2 regions of the Synechococcus sp. KORDI-49 genome follow, and region 1 is predicted to be linked to the other one. Evidence: predicted binding sites of a transcription regulator. Region 1 holds the regulator's gene; the other holds the start of a gene.

Region 1 (7,091 bases):
CCAGCTGAGAATGCCAGCCCCCGTCTGCTGACTGACGATGTCAACGGTGCTGAGCGAGTTGCTCATCATCACGATGGCCAGCACAGCCAATGCCAGGGGAATCTCGTAGCTGATCGACTGAGCGGCGGCGCGCAGTCCACCCAACAGGGAGTACTTGTTGTTGGAGGCATAGCCACTCATCAGCAGGCCGATGGGTTGGATGCTGCTGAAGGCGATCCAGAGAAAAATGCCGACGCCGACGTTGCTGATCAGCAGGTTCTGGCCGAAGGGGATGATCAGCCAGGAGATGATCACCGGGATCACCACCAGCACTGGCCCAAGCGTGAACAGGAGACTGTCGGCCCGCGCCGGAATGATGTCCTCCTTCACCAGCAGCTTGAGGCCGTCAGCCAGCGGCTGAAGAACACCGAGGGCACCGGCGTACTCGGGTCCGATGCGCTGCTGGACGGCGGCGGAGATCTTGCGCTCCAGCCAGACGGACACCAGCACGCCGACCACCGCTGCGATCAGCACCAGCAGCATCGGCAGAGGAAGCCAGAGCAGACGGGCCACGTCCGCTGAGAGTCCCAGGCCTTCGAGGGCCTGACTGAAACTCGATTCCAGGTCCAGTCCCGGGCTCACCATGGTGTCGTCGGAAGTGCCTGCAACTTAGGCGGCCGCAGCCGGTTCACGCTCACTGATGGGCGTCCAGGAGCGTGGTTCGGAGCCTGAATAGATCTGCGAGGGCCGGAAAATACGGTTGGCACCGAGTTGCTCACGCCAGTGGGCGAGCCAGCCTGCCACCCGCGCGATAGCGAACACCGGTGTGAACAGATCCCGGGGAATTCCGAGCTTGCGGTACACAAGCCCGGAATAGAAATCGACGTTGGGGTAAATGCCCTTGGCCCCCAGTCGGGACTCGGCCGCCACCTCAAGCCCCCGTGCCACGTCGTAGAGGCCGTCATGGCCGAAACGGGCGAACATCTCCTCAGCGAGAACCTGGAGGATCACGGCGCGGGGATCCTTCACCCTGTATTCACGATGGCCGAACCCCATGATCTTTCGCTTCGCGGCCATCGCCTCATCGAGGTAGCCGCCGGCGTTCTCCGCTGAGCCGATCTGCTCGAGCATGGCGAGCACATCCTCGTTGGCACCTCCATGCAATGGGCCGGCCAAGGTGCCCACGGCAGACGCCACCACGGCGTACGGGTCGGTGAGGGTACTGGCGGTGACACGGGCGCTGAAGGTGCTGGCGTTGAGGCTGTGCTCGGCGTGCAGGATCAGGCAGCGATCGAAGATCCGGGCGGCCAGGGGGTCCGGCTCCCGCTCCGTGAGCATGTAGAGGAAATTGGCGGAGTAGGCCAGATCGTCCCGGGGCTGGATCGGATCCTGACCCTTCCGGATGAGCTGAAAAGCCGCCACCATCGTCGGGATCTTGGCGATCAGCCTGACCACGGCGTCATAGATGTACTGCGGGTCATCGATCGCCCGCCGGGAATAGAACAGCCCCAACGAGGCGGCGCTCGACTGCAGCGCGTCCATCGGATGGCCGGAGGCCGGGAAGCACTTCATCATGTCCCTCACCCGGAAGCTCACCCGCCGGTGCATCTGCACCTGGTGCTCGAAGGCCTCGAGCTGATCGCGCGTGGGCAGCTCACCCCAGATCAACAGGAACGCGGTTTCGAGAAAACTGCTGTTGGCCGCCAGGTCATCCACCGGGATCCCCCGGTAGGTGAGCAGGCCCTTCTGACCATCGATGTCGCAGATGGCGGACTGGGTGGCCGGAACACCGTCCAGGCCGGGCCGAAGTTCGATTCCGGTGCGCGCATGGCGCAGTTCGCCGGACTGCTGCTGTGCCAACGCCTCGATGCCGCTGCTGGCAACCTAAGCCGGAGCGTCTGAGCCCAGTAGCAGTCCAGGCCGCAGCAGGGCCTGCAGCTGCCAGCTCCCGCCTGAACCTCGCAGTTGGATGACTCCGGCCTTGCGCAGCGCCAGAGAGCCCGGCACCAGACCCAGCAGGGAGCAGGCCAGATCGCTGAGATCAGGCTCATGGCCCACCAAGCCGACCCGCCCGCTCAAGGCCTGCACCAGAGAGGCGGCCGCACCACCGGGCTGAAGCCTGGGGTGCGGCTCCAGCTGAGGGCTGAGGCCGGCATCGCAGGCGATCTGCGCGGTCTCCAGTGCCCGCCGGTAAGGACTGGTGATCAAGCGTTCAACACAGAGGCCGCGGGACACGAGTGCGTCGATGACGGCCCGGGTCCGCTGGCGCCCCCGGGCGGTGAGAGCCCGATCCGGATGATCCAGCCCACCGGGACGCTCCTCAGCGATGCCATGCCGCAACAGCAGCAGCTCAACCGAGTTCGAGGCGGGCATGCATCGGCAGCACGGAGCGGTTCCCATCGTTGTGATCACTCTCGAGCGCCAGGGCGAGACCTTTGACCCTCGCCTGAAGCGGATCACCCGAGAGTGCCTGCACCAGCCTCCACGGGTACCAGCGGCCCAGCAGGCTGCGGGCCGGTTGATCCGCCAGCAGCAAGGACTGACTGGCCGCTTCGGCCCCTTGAAGGGCATGCCACTGGTTCTGACGATCCGAGATGCCTCGCGATTCCCTGCGACGCTCCAGCGCGGCCAGGGAATCTCCCCACCAGTCGAGATCCGCCTCACCGGCACTGGCGACGGCGAGCTGGGCATCCAGCCCCTCTCCGCGTCCTCGCTGACGCACCAGCCGCGTCCAGACCTGCAGCGTTTCGCCGTCTCCGGAGAGCTCGGAGCGGGCCAGCCCCTCCTCCTGCAATCGCTCGTTCAGCGATGACCGGGTCGGATGGCCAGGACGGGTGGCCAGCAGCCAGCTCTCCGCCTGCTGCAACCACAGCAGCGGTCCGTCATCAAGGCGAGCGATCTGACCCGCCGCGGGCTGATCGGAGAGGACGTGCCGAAGCAGGGGACCCACCCACTGCACCAAGGGGTGGTCATCGTCGGCACGGATCAGACGACCAGGATCCTGCAGCTGCGCCAGCCAAACGGGGCGTCCGACCGCTGCGGGAATCAGCCCATCGGCCGGTGCCCAGGAGGCACTGTCCAGAGGGCCGCGGAAACGCAGCAGACCATCCACCGCCAGATCACGACCGTCCGGATGCAGCCGGGCCACGAGCCCCTCCAGATCAGGCCGGTCGGCAAGGGCCGCCGGCAGCTGGAACCAGTGCTGCAGAGCTGCGGGAGACACGGTCATCAGGGCGACCCCCTGACCCAGCTCCTTCAGCTGACGCTGCAACTGCGCATCCCCCAGCTGGTGCTGATCCTGCAGTTGAGACACATCCAGGGCCTGTTCCAGCACGCCGCGACCGGACGCGAGCAGCAGCAGATCGTCATCGATCAGCGTCGTGGCCAGAGGAACCGGAGCCCTGCCCTGCAAAGCCCCACGGCCACTGATCAGACCCATGCCGCGGTAGCTGGTCACCTGCAGGTCGGTCCCGGCCAAGCTGCGGGTTTGCCAGAAACGCTGCAGAAACAGTCGGGCGCCATCGCTGCTGCGGCTGGAGAGAGCCAGGATCCAGCCGGGATCGGATCCGGATCCGTCGGCATCCAGCAGGGTGAGGCTGACATCCGAGCCGAGCCAGGAGGCCAGCTCAGAGTCGTAATCCAGTCCTGCCAGAGCGAAGACGCCCTCGCGCCAGCGCCGCGCGGCGTCTCGCGCCTGTCGTCGTTCCGATGCGGGAGCCACCGCCTGGACATAGGCCGGCAGACGGGACGGATCCGCCAGCCAATGAAGGGAAAGAGCCGCCTGACGTGGCACAAACCTGGCAGCACGAGGCAGCTCCGGCGACGCCTCCGCCAAGCGGAGCGGGCTGCGGCGGTCCATGGCCCACAGCACGCCAAGCGTGATCAGCAGCAGGGAGAGCAGCACTGCGATCAGCGCACTCAGGAAGGGGCGGGCCTTCATGGGCCTGCAACATCGTGTGACTTCATCTTTGTCCATCGCCGCAGAATGGCGCCATGGCAAACCTTCATCCCCGACCGATCACCGCTGCGGAGCTGCAGCGATGGATCGAAAGTGGCGACAACCCTCCGCAGCTGGTGGACGTGCGGGAAGACGCCGAACTGGCCATCGCGCCTTTCCCGGCTGCGGTGGTTCATCTGCCGCTGAGCCGTTCCGGGGACTGGCTCGACACGGTTCCTTCGCGACTTCCGGCCGACCGCCCTGTGGTGGTGCTGTGCCATGCCGGTGTGCGCAGTCAGCATTTCGGCCTGTGGCTGTTGGAACAGAAGAGGCACGGAGAGGTGTGGAACCTTGAGGGCGGTATCGACGCCTGGAGCGTGCAGGTGGATTCGCAGGTGCCCCGTTACTGATGAAGCCCCTGTCCGCCCGACAACGACAGGTGCTGCAGGCGACGGTCCACCACTATGTGGACACGATCGAACCCGTTGGCAGCCGCACCCTGGTGCAACGCTTCGGCATTCCCGCAAGCTCCGCCACGGTGCGGTCCGCGATGGGCGTTCTTGAGCAGCGCGGACTGCTGACGCAGCCGCACACCTCCGCCGGACGGGTTCCCAGCCCGCTGGGCTACCGCCACTACGTCGACTGCCTGCTGCCGGAACCCGGGTCAGCGGTGCAGCTACTGGAACGGGAGCTGGCGGGCCTCAGCCTGCGCTGGGCGGCCCTCGACGATCTGCTGCTGCAACTGGCGCGACGACTGACGGACTTCACAGGGCTGATGAGTCTGATCACCCGGCCGGCCCCTCCCCGCAATCAGCTGGAAGCGGTGCGGCTGGTGAGGAGCGGAGACAGGCTTCTGGTGCTGCTGGTGGAGGACAGCGGCCGGGCCAGCCACCTCAACCTGAGGCTTCCCCATGGAGCTGCCGAGGAACTGGCGGCGATGGAGCGCTGGACCGATCGGCAGCTGGAACAGGGGACTCTGAACTGGGATGCCTTGCCGCCACAGCTGCAACGAAGCGGAGGCGTGCTGCGCAGCGCCCTGGATCAACCCACGCCGACCGGCGGCGAACCAACGGTGGTGCACGGATTTTCGCGCCTTGCGGCAGAACCCGAATTCCACAGCGCCAGTGATCTGCGACCGCTTCTGGAACTGATCGATGAGCGTCCCGAAGCGCTGGTCAATCAGGGAAGTCAGGCCCGGGTCTGGATCGGTGAGGAGCATCCCCATACCGCTCTCCAGACCTGCTCGGTCGTTCAGGCTCCCTACCGATGTGGATCCGAGGGCATCGGACAGGTGGCCCTGGTGGGACCGATGCGAATGGCCTACGCCACGGCGAAAGCTGCTGTCCAGCGGGTGGCACGCCACCTTGAGCTGTTGCTCAGCTGAGCGACCGCGGCCTCAGAGCTGGTCCCCCAGCTTCTCCGCCACGGTGTTGACGTCCTTGTCGCCGCGACCGGAGCAGTTGATCACGATCTCGCTGCCCTCGGGAAGCGTGGGGCAGAGGGTCTCCAGCCAGGCGAAGGCATGGGCGGTCTCCAGGGCCGGAATGATGCCCTCCAGTTCGCTGACCAGACGCAGGGCATCGAGCGCCTGCTGATCGGTGACGGCGCCGTACTCAGCCCGACCGATCTCCCGCAGATAGCTGTGCTCGGGGCCGACACCGGGGTAATCCAGTCCAGCACTGATGGAGTGGGCTTCCTGAACCTGTCCGTCTCCGTCCTGGAGCAGCAGACTCATGGCGCCATGCAGCACGCCCGCCCGCCCCTCGGTGATGGTGGCGGCGTGACGACCGGTGTCGACGCCATCACCAGCGGCCTCCACGCCGATCAACCGAACGGAGGTGTCCTGCACAAAGGGGTGGAAGAGTCCCATCGCATTGGAGCCACCACCGACGCAGGCCAGAAGCACATCGGGAAGGCGACCGAAGGCCTCCTGGCACTGCTGCTTGGCCTCCTGACCGATCACCGCATGAAAATCACGCACCAGCATCGGGTAGGGGTGCGGACCGGCGACGGATCCGAGGATGTAGTGGGTGGTTTCCACATTCGTGACCCAGTCGCGGATCGCTTCGCTGGTGGCGTCCTTGAGCGTGGCGGTGCCAGCGGTCACCGGTTGCACCGTGGCCCCCAGAAGACGCATCCGGAAAACGTTCAGAGCCTGACGGCGCATGTCCTCCGCGCCCATGTAGATGATGCAGTCCAGGCCGAAGCGGGCGCAGACGGTGGCTGTGGCCACACCATGCTGACCGGCGCCTGTTTCGGCGATGATCCGCTTCTTGCCCATGCGCAGGGCCAGCAGGGCCTGACCCAGGGCGTTGTTGATCTTGTGAGCACCCGTGTGGTTGAGGTCCTCACGTTTCAGCCAGATGCGAGGGCCACCGTCACTGCGTCGGTAGTGGGCGGTGAGACGCTCGGCCTCGTACAGCGGTGTGGCCCGACCGACGTAGTTCTTCAGCAGCTGGTTCAGCTCGGCGGTGAAGGCGGGATCATTCCAGGCCTGGGCGGCCGCCTGCTCCAGCTCCGCCAGAGCAGGCATGAGTGTTTCGGGAACGTACTGGCCACCGAAACGACCGAATCGACCGTGGGCTCCGGGACGCACCGATGGCTGCAGGCTGGATGGATCCGGAGTGCTGGTGGGGGGCAGGGTGCTGGTCACGGATCCACGGTGGAGCGTGGGGTCAGCGTAAGCAGGCAATCACGCGATGCCGCGGGTCGCAGGCACGGATGCTCTGATCCCGAAACCCGGCCTGCTGCAACGCCGCCGGCATATCGAGGGCGAAATATTGCTCGATGTAAGGCTCCGTGCTCTTCAACAGCGTGGCCACCGGCGCCGGCAACCGCTGAAGAACAGAGGAGGCAGGATCCTGATCCACCATCACCAGCACCCCGCCTGGACGCAGCAGCCGTCCTGCTTCGGCGAGGACGGCGTGGGTCGCCTGCTGCGGCAGCTCATGGCAGACGAACTGCAGGCTGATCAGATCGACGGACCCCGATTCGAATCCGGTGCTCTCGGCAGCGCCATGGCACCACTCGGCCACCAGTCCCTGGCTGTCGCGCACCCTGGCCACCGCGAGCATGTCGGGTGAGAGATCCAGACCGATCACAGTCGGGCGATCGAACCCGGCGGCATCAGCCCGCTGATTCAGCCAGATGGCGAGCGCCTGGGTGCTGACCCCCA
Region 2 (7,091 bases), 290 kb from region 1:
GGCCCAGCGGCAGGTCGATCGGCGCCTCCGCCTTGCCGCTGCCGGCGTTCCCGTCCTGCGCTCCCTCCACTTCCGTGTAGAGGTCGCGGTAACTGCCGACCTGGGCCGTGATGAACACGATGTAGACACCGAGGGCGACCACGGCGAGCACCGCGTTCTCAGCCGGACTGAAGTTGGCCTCCGATGTGCTCGGGCTGAAGTTCGGAATCACCAGCGCCAGCACGCACATGGTGGTGATCAGGTCGAAGTAGGTGAGGGCTCCGAGCATGTTGGGGGCCGCCAGCTGGCTGGAGTCGAGGCGACCGTTGACGAAGAAGCTGCGGCTGCGCAGGGCGGCGATCACATTGCAGAGGCCTGTGACGCCGGTGAGCGCGATCATCACCACGGAGAACATCGAGTCCCGCGCCAGGGTGGGGTTGGCCTCGCCGGTGAGCATCGTGCTGGCCACCAGGGCCAGTTCGATCGTCATCACCGCCCCGGTGAGCACCAGGGTTCCATAGGGCTGGCCCACCAGTTCGGCCACCCGGTCCGCCTGGGCGGCCACACTGTTCGACAGCAGCAGCACCACGCTGCTCAGCAGCACCAGGCCGGAGAGAACCGTCGCCGTCGGCTGCACGAGCAACCAGGTCATGGTTCCGCCGAGTTCGATCGCAGCCAGGGCTCCCAGGCCGATCAGCAGCGGCAGCAGCAGGGTCAGCAGGCTGCCGGAGCGGTCGCGGCGCGCGGCCGCCTCAGGCATGGGGCAGGTCCTTGATCAACGGCAGCACGGCCCGGCTCGCCTCAAGGATGTGGTCCGCCCCGGCCTGCCGCAGTTGCTCGTGATACGCGGCGCGCTCCGTCACATGCGGTGGTGCCACCGCCAGGCTGCACCAGGGCCAGTCCGGACGCTGCAATCGTGCATGGACAACCGTGCGCACGTCGGCCACCGTGTCGCCGAGGTAGGCGATCCGTCCGGGCCGCTCGCCGGCAGCCAGTCGGTCGGCGAGGCGGATCAGGCCGGTCGGATCCGGCTTGTCCGGGGCGTCGCCCATGGCGATCAGAGGGGGATCCACCAGCCCCAGCCGTTGCTGCAGCACGAAGCGGGCGGATGGTGGTTCGGCGCCACTCACGAAGCCCCAGCGGATGCCGGCGGCGCTGAGGTCTTCGAACAGCTGCGCTTCCACCAGCAGGGGCTCATCGCCGATGAAGCCACGCCAGTTGCCCGGGTCTCCCTCTGGATCCCCACCGAAGTAGAAGCCGCTGAATCGTTCGATCAGGGCGTCGCGGTCGGGCACGCTGCCACCGCGGCGGCGCAGCAGTTCGAGGCTGGCATCCCAGTCGTTGTTCCAGGACCCCTCGGCCTTGAGCCGGTCGATGTCGCTGGCGTCCGGCCGCCAGCCGCTGTAGTGGGCCACCGTCTCCTGCAGGGCACGGCGGTAGCTGCCCGCCACATCGCGGATCACCCCGTCGATGTCGAACAGCAGGATGGTGAACGAACCCAGGGCCTGCAAGGGAAGAGCGGCTGGTAGGTTAGTTGTTTGTACTGATCTTTTGAGCGCTGACAGCATGACGGTCACCGAAGGCGCCGCCACCCCTGAACAGGACGTCGAGACGGCCGCGGTTGAAACGGCTGCTGTCGAGACGGCCGCTGCTGCGGAGGCAACGACAGAGAAGGAACCGACCGGCGAGAACGAGGGCGAGAGCCGGCCTGTGCTGCGGGGCGGGCATGCCGCGCTGGCATCCGCCACCATCGACGCCGATGGCGTGCCCTCCGGCTACACCCCCAAAGCGGATGAAGGACGCTTCCTCCTGAAGATTCTCTGGTTGCCGGACAACGTCGCCCTGGCGGTCGATCAGATTGTGGGCGGTGGTCCCAGCCCACTGACGTCGTATTTCTTCTGGCCCCGTGAGGATGCCTGGGAGACCCTGAAGACCGAACTCGAAGGCAAGAGCTGGATCACCGACAACGAACGCGTTGAGGTGCTCAACAAGGCCACGGAAGTGATCAACTACTGGCAAGAGGAAGGCAAGGGCAAGAGCCTTGATGAGGCCAAGCTCAAGTTCCCTGATGTCACCTTCTGCGGTACCGCTTGATTCTTTGCAATCAACGATCTTTCACCGGTCTGCTGTTGCAGTGGACCGGTTTTTTTGTGCTCTTTTTTGTTCTTGGCATCTTGGCCAATAAAAAAACCCGGAAGCAACGCTCCCGGGGACAAGATCAATGAACGCAAGGACGATCAGCCGGCAACTTTGCTGGCCTGCATGCGGGCGCGGGCGACATTGAGCTGCTGCTGGGCTTTCAGCTTCTCGGGAGATGCGGGCTTCCCTTCCATGCCGGCCACCGCGCTGCTGGCGGACTGGAACTCTGCCTCGGCGGAGTTGCCGTCGATGTTGCTGCCCAGTTCGGCGCCGTTCACCAGAACAGTGACCTCGTCGGCATCCACCTCAGCGAAACCTCCCATCAGGGCGATGGAACTCCAGCCGCTGTTGGTACGGACGCGAAGAACACCGACATCAATCGCCGTCAGCAGAGAGATATGGCCGGGCAGGATGCCGAGCTGGCCTGTGGTGCTGGGCAGAATCACTTCATCAGCGCTGCCGTCAAACACGTTCTGGTCCGTGGCCAGAACGCGCAGGGTCAGAGAACCGCTCATCAGTTGGCCTCAGCAGCGATCTTCTCGGCCTTGGCCTTGGCCTGATCGATGTTGCCCACCAGGTAGAAGGCCTGCTCGGGCAGGTGGTCCAGCTCACCGGAGAGGATCTGGTTGAAGCCGGAGATGGTCTCCTCCAGCTTCACGTAAACGCCGGACATGCCGGTGAAGATCTCGGCCACAAAGAAAGGCTGGGAGAGGAACTTCTCCACCTTGCGGGCCCGGTTGACGGTCTGACGGTCCTCCTCGGAGAGTTCGTCGAGACCGAGAATCGCGATGATGTCCTGAAGCTCCTTGTAGCGCTGCAGGGTCGACTGCACAGCGCGGGCGGTGCGGTAGTGGTCATCACCCACAACGGCCGGCTGAAGCATGGTGCTGGTGGAATCCAGGGGATCCACAGCGGGATAGATGCCTTTGGATGCCAGGGCGCGGTTGAGCACCGTGGTGGCGTCCAGGTGGGCGAAGGTGGTGGCGGGAGCGGGGTCGGTGAGGTCGTCAGCAGGGACGTAGACGGCCTGGATCGACGTGATCGAACCTTCCACGGTGGAGGCGACGCGCTCCTGCAGGGCGCCGACGTCGGTGCCGAGGGTGGGCTGGTAGCCCACAGCAGACGGCATGCGGCCCAGAAGTGCGGACACCTCGGAGCCGGCCTGCACGAAGCGGAAGATGTTGTCGACGAACAGCAGCACGTCCTGCTTGTTTACGTCACGGAAGTGCTCCGCCATGGTCAGTGCGGAGAGGCCCACGCGCATGCGCGCGCCGGGGGGCTCGTTCATCTGGCCGTAGCAGAGAGCCACCTTCGACTTGGAGAGGTCGTCGGAGTTGATCACTCCGGACTCCTTGAATTCCTCGTAGAGGTCGTTGCCCTCACGGGTGCGTTCACCCACGCCGCCGAACACGGACACACCACCGTGTTCCTTGGCGATGTTGTTGATCAGTTCCTGAATCAGAACGGTCTTGCCGACACCGGCACCACCGAACAGGCCGACCTTGCCGCCCTGGCGGTAGGGAGCCAGCAGGTCGATCACCTTGATGCCGGTCTCGAACACCCGGGGCTTGGTCTCCAGCTCGGTGAGCTTGGGAGCTTCGCGGTGGATGGGGGCTGTGGCGGAGGCGTTGACGGGGCCTTGCTCGTCAACAGGCTCGCCGAGAACGTTGAAGATGCGGCCGAGAGTGGCTTCTCCGACGGGCACGGTGATCGGGGAGCCGGTGTCGACGGCTTCCATGCCGCGCACCAGACCGTCGGTGCCGCTCATGGCAACGGCGCGGACGCGGTGATCGCCCAGCAGCTGCTGAACCTCGGCGGTCAGAGCGACGTCCTGACCGGCGGTGTTCTTCGCCTCGATGCGCAGAGCGTTGTAGATCTTCGGCAGTTTCCCGGCTGGGAATTCCACGTCCAGAACCGGGCCAATCACCTGGCGAACCACGCCCTTGGTGCCGGCGGATGCAGGAGCAGAAGCGACCATAAGAAGAAGGGATTCGGGAGCAGGCGCAGCGCGCTCGGGCCCATTCGGAGCGGCGCAACCATACCACTGCTGTGGTGGACCCTCCCCGGTTCGGTCACCCGCACAGTCAGGGTGCTGGTGGAGGGGCAGGGCGAATGAATACGTTGGCACTCGTTGGCATCGAGTGCTAGCTCGTGTCGATGTGTGGCGCTGCGGCGCCCTGTCCCTGCCCCTGCAAGAACCCATGGCAGCTGTTTCCCTCAGCGTCTCGACCGTCAAGCCTCTCGGTGATCGCATCTTCATCAAGGTGTCCGCCTCCGAAGAGACCACCGCCGGCGGCATCCTTCTGCCCGACACCGCCCAGGAAAAGCCCCAGGTGGGCGAAGTGGTCCAGGTGGGTCCCGGCAAGCGCAACGACGACGGCAGTCGTCAGGCCCCCGAGGTCGGCGTCGGCGACAAGGTGCTCTACAGCAAGTACGCCGGTACTGACATCAAGCTCAGCGGCGACGAGTACGTGCTCCTGTCCGAGAAGGACATCCTGGCTGTCGTCAGCTGACGCGGTTGTCCGCTGACGCCCAGCACTTTCCGATCACCCCACTTCATTCATAAGGACACGCCTTCCATGGCCAAGCGCATCATTTACAACGAGAACGCCCGCCGCGCTCTCGAAAAAGGCATCGACATCCTGGCCGAGTCCGTTGCCGTGACCCTCGGACCCAAGGGTCGCAACGTCGTGCTGGAGAAGAAGTTCGGCGCTCCTCAGATCATCAATGACGGTGTCACCATCGCCAAGGAGATCGAGCTCGAAGATCACATCGAGAACACCGGTGTCGCCCTGATCCGTCAGGCCGCCTCCAAGACCAACGACGCCGCCGGTGACGGCACCACCACGGCCACCGTTCTGGCCCACGCCATGGTCAAGGCGGGTCTGCGCAACGTGGCTGCCGGTGCGAACGCCATCACCCTCAAGAAGGGCATCGACAAGGCCTCCGATTTCCTGGTCGGCAAGATCAAGGAGCAGGCCAAGCCCATCGCTGACAGCGGTGCCATCGCCCAGGTGGGCACCATCTCCGCCGGCAACGACGAGGAAGTCGGCCAGATGATCGCCGACGCCATGGACAAGGTCGGCAAGGAAGGCGTGATTTCCCTGGAAGAGGGCAAGTCCATGGAGACCGAACTGGAGGTCACCGAGGGCATGCGCTTCGACAAGGGCTACATCTCCCCCTACTTCGCCACCGACACCGAGCGGATGGAAGCGGTGCTCGACGAGCCCTACATCCTCCTCACCGACAAGAAGATCGGCCTGGTGCAGGACCTGGTGCCTGTTCTGGAGCAGATCGCCCGCACCGGCAAGCCCCTGCTGATCATCGCCGAGGACATCGAGAAGGAAGCGCTCGCCACTCTTGTGGTGAACCGCATCCGTGGTGTGCTGAACGTGGCTGCCGTCAAGGCTCCCGGTTTCGGTGACCGCCGCAAGGCCATGCTCGAGGACATGGCGGTGCTGACCAACGGTCAGCTGATCACCGAGGACGCCGGCCTCAAGCTGGAGAACGCCAAGCTGGAGATGCTGGGCACGGCCCGCCGCATCACCATCAACAAGGACACCACCACCATCGTGGCCGAGGGCAACGAGGTGGCTGTCGGCGCCCGCTGCGAGCAGATCAAGAAGCAGATGGATGAGACCGACTCCACCTACGACAAGGAGAAGCTGCAGGAGCGTCTGGCCAAGCTGGCCGGTGGCGTTGCTGTGGTGAAGGTCGGTGCAGCCACCGAGACCGAGATGAAGGACAAGAAGCTTCGTCTTGAGGACGCCATCAACGCCACCAAGGCGGCTGTCGAGGAGGGCATCGTCCCTGGCGGCGGCACCACCCTGGCCCACCTGGCTCCAGCTCTCGAGGAGTGGGCCAACGGCAACCTCTCCGGTGAGGAGCTGATCGGCGCCAACATCGTGGCTGCGGCTCTCACCGCTCCGCTGATGCGCATCGCTGAAAATGCCGGCGCCAACGGTGCCGTCGTGGCCGAGAACGTCAAGTCCCGCTCCATCAGCGAGGGCTACAACGCTGCCACCGGTGATTACGTCGACATGCTGGCTGCCGGCATCGTCGATCCCGCCAAGGTGACCCGCTCCGGTCTGCAGAATGCCGCCTCCATCGCCGGCATGGTGCTGACCACCGAGTGCATCGTGGCTGACCTGCCCGAGAAGAAGGACGCAGCTCCCGCCGGCGGCGGCATGGGCGGCGGCGACTTCGACTACTGATCCAGTCGATCAACCTGGTGATCATCCGGCCCCCGCTTCTGCGGGGGCTTTTTTCATGGCTGCGGCCGTCAGCGCCAGCCCGTGGGCACGCGTGGGCCGAACCGTCGGCGGGCCCAGTCGTAGGTGGGGGCGAAGAAGGCGCGCATGTCGTTCAACACCGCATCCAGTCCCTCCACTGTTTCGCTCTGCTTGGGTGAGGCATGCACGACGCGGTTGAACTGAGGCGTCAGGGCAGGAGCCTCGAGAAAGTCGGTGAGCCGGTTGATCTCGCTCTGTTGGAACAATGTTTCGTAGAAGCCGTAGAAGATCTCCTCCGAGGAAAAGACCGCCTCGAGGGTCTCGGCCATCCGCTCGTAGGTGGTGCGCGACCGGCAGTTGGGTTTGCGGTAGAAGCTGCGCAGCTGGCTCACTTCCTGCTCGGCTGTGACTCTGGCTGCGTTCTGCCGTTCATGCCGCAGCCGGTTGCGCATGCGCAGTTGTGACCAAGCCCGTTCGACGGGATCGCGCATCAGCAGGATCACCCGGATCGTGAATCCCCGGGCTGTCAGCCCTTCGCGAATGAGCTCGAAGCTGCTCTGAGGAAGCATCGAGTAGGCCGGGGTGATATCGCCGACATGGGTGACTGCGGCCTCCCGCAGATGCAGGTAGTCGAAATGGTCGAAGTACAGCTCCGGTGAGAGGCGCATCGCCTCCTGCAACCGGATCAGGTCCAGCTTTCCCTTGCGGCGTCGCCGGATCATGGCCTTCGCCGGATTGTTC

What was found. The regulator HrcA, encoded in region 1, represses chaperone genes, less so after heat shock. The targets are predictions, from matches to a motif close to TTAGCACTCNNNNNNNNNGAGTGCTAA.
Region 2: the regulator HrcA is predicted to act here: its motif matches at 4,240-4,266, upstream of groES (co-chaperone GroES).

Annotation. Positions count from the first base shown of each region.
Region 1 covers NZ_CP006270.1:1,333,266-1,340,356, forward strand. The annotation lists gene nuoH (NADH-quinone oxidoreductase subunit NuoH) at 1-621, opposite strand, end outside; gene KR49_RS06935 (citrate synthase) at 649-1,839, opposite strand; gene KR49_RS06940 (histidine phosphatase family protein) at 1,864-2,352, opposite strand; gene KR49_RS06945 (DUF3352 domain-containing protein) at 2,330-3,919, opposite strand; gene KR49_RS06950 (rhodanese-like domain-containing protein) at 3,973-4,326, shown strand; gene KR49_RS06955 (heat-inducible transcriptional repressor HrcA) at 4,326-5,300, shown strand; gene trpB (tryptophan synthase subunit beta) at 5,313-6,569, opposite strand; gene KR49_RS06965 (class I SAM-dependent methyltransferase) at 6,592-7,091, opposite strand, start outside.
Region 2 covers NZ_CP006270.1:1,042,599-1,049,689, reverse strand. The annotation lists gene KR49_RS05615 (calcium:proton antiporter) at 1-739, opposite strand, end outside; gene KR49_RS05610 (TIGR01548 family HAD-type hydrolase) at 732-1,490, opposite strand; gene KR49_RS05605 (30S ribosomal protein PSRP-3) at 1,546-2,073, shown strand; gene atpC (ATP synthase F1 subunit epsilon) at 2,217-2,633, opposite strand; gene atpD (F0F1 ATP synthase subunit beta) at 2,633-4,096, opposite strand; gene groES (co-chaperone GroES) at 4,320-4,631, shown strand; gene groL (chaperonin GroEL) at 4,698-6,332, shown strand; gene KR49_RS05580 (sulfotransferase domain-containing protein) at 6,401-7,091, opposite strand, start outside.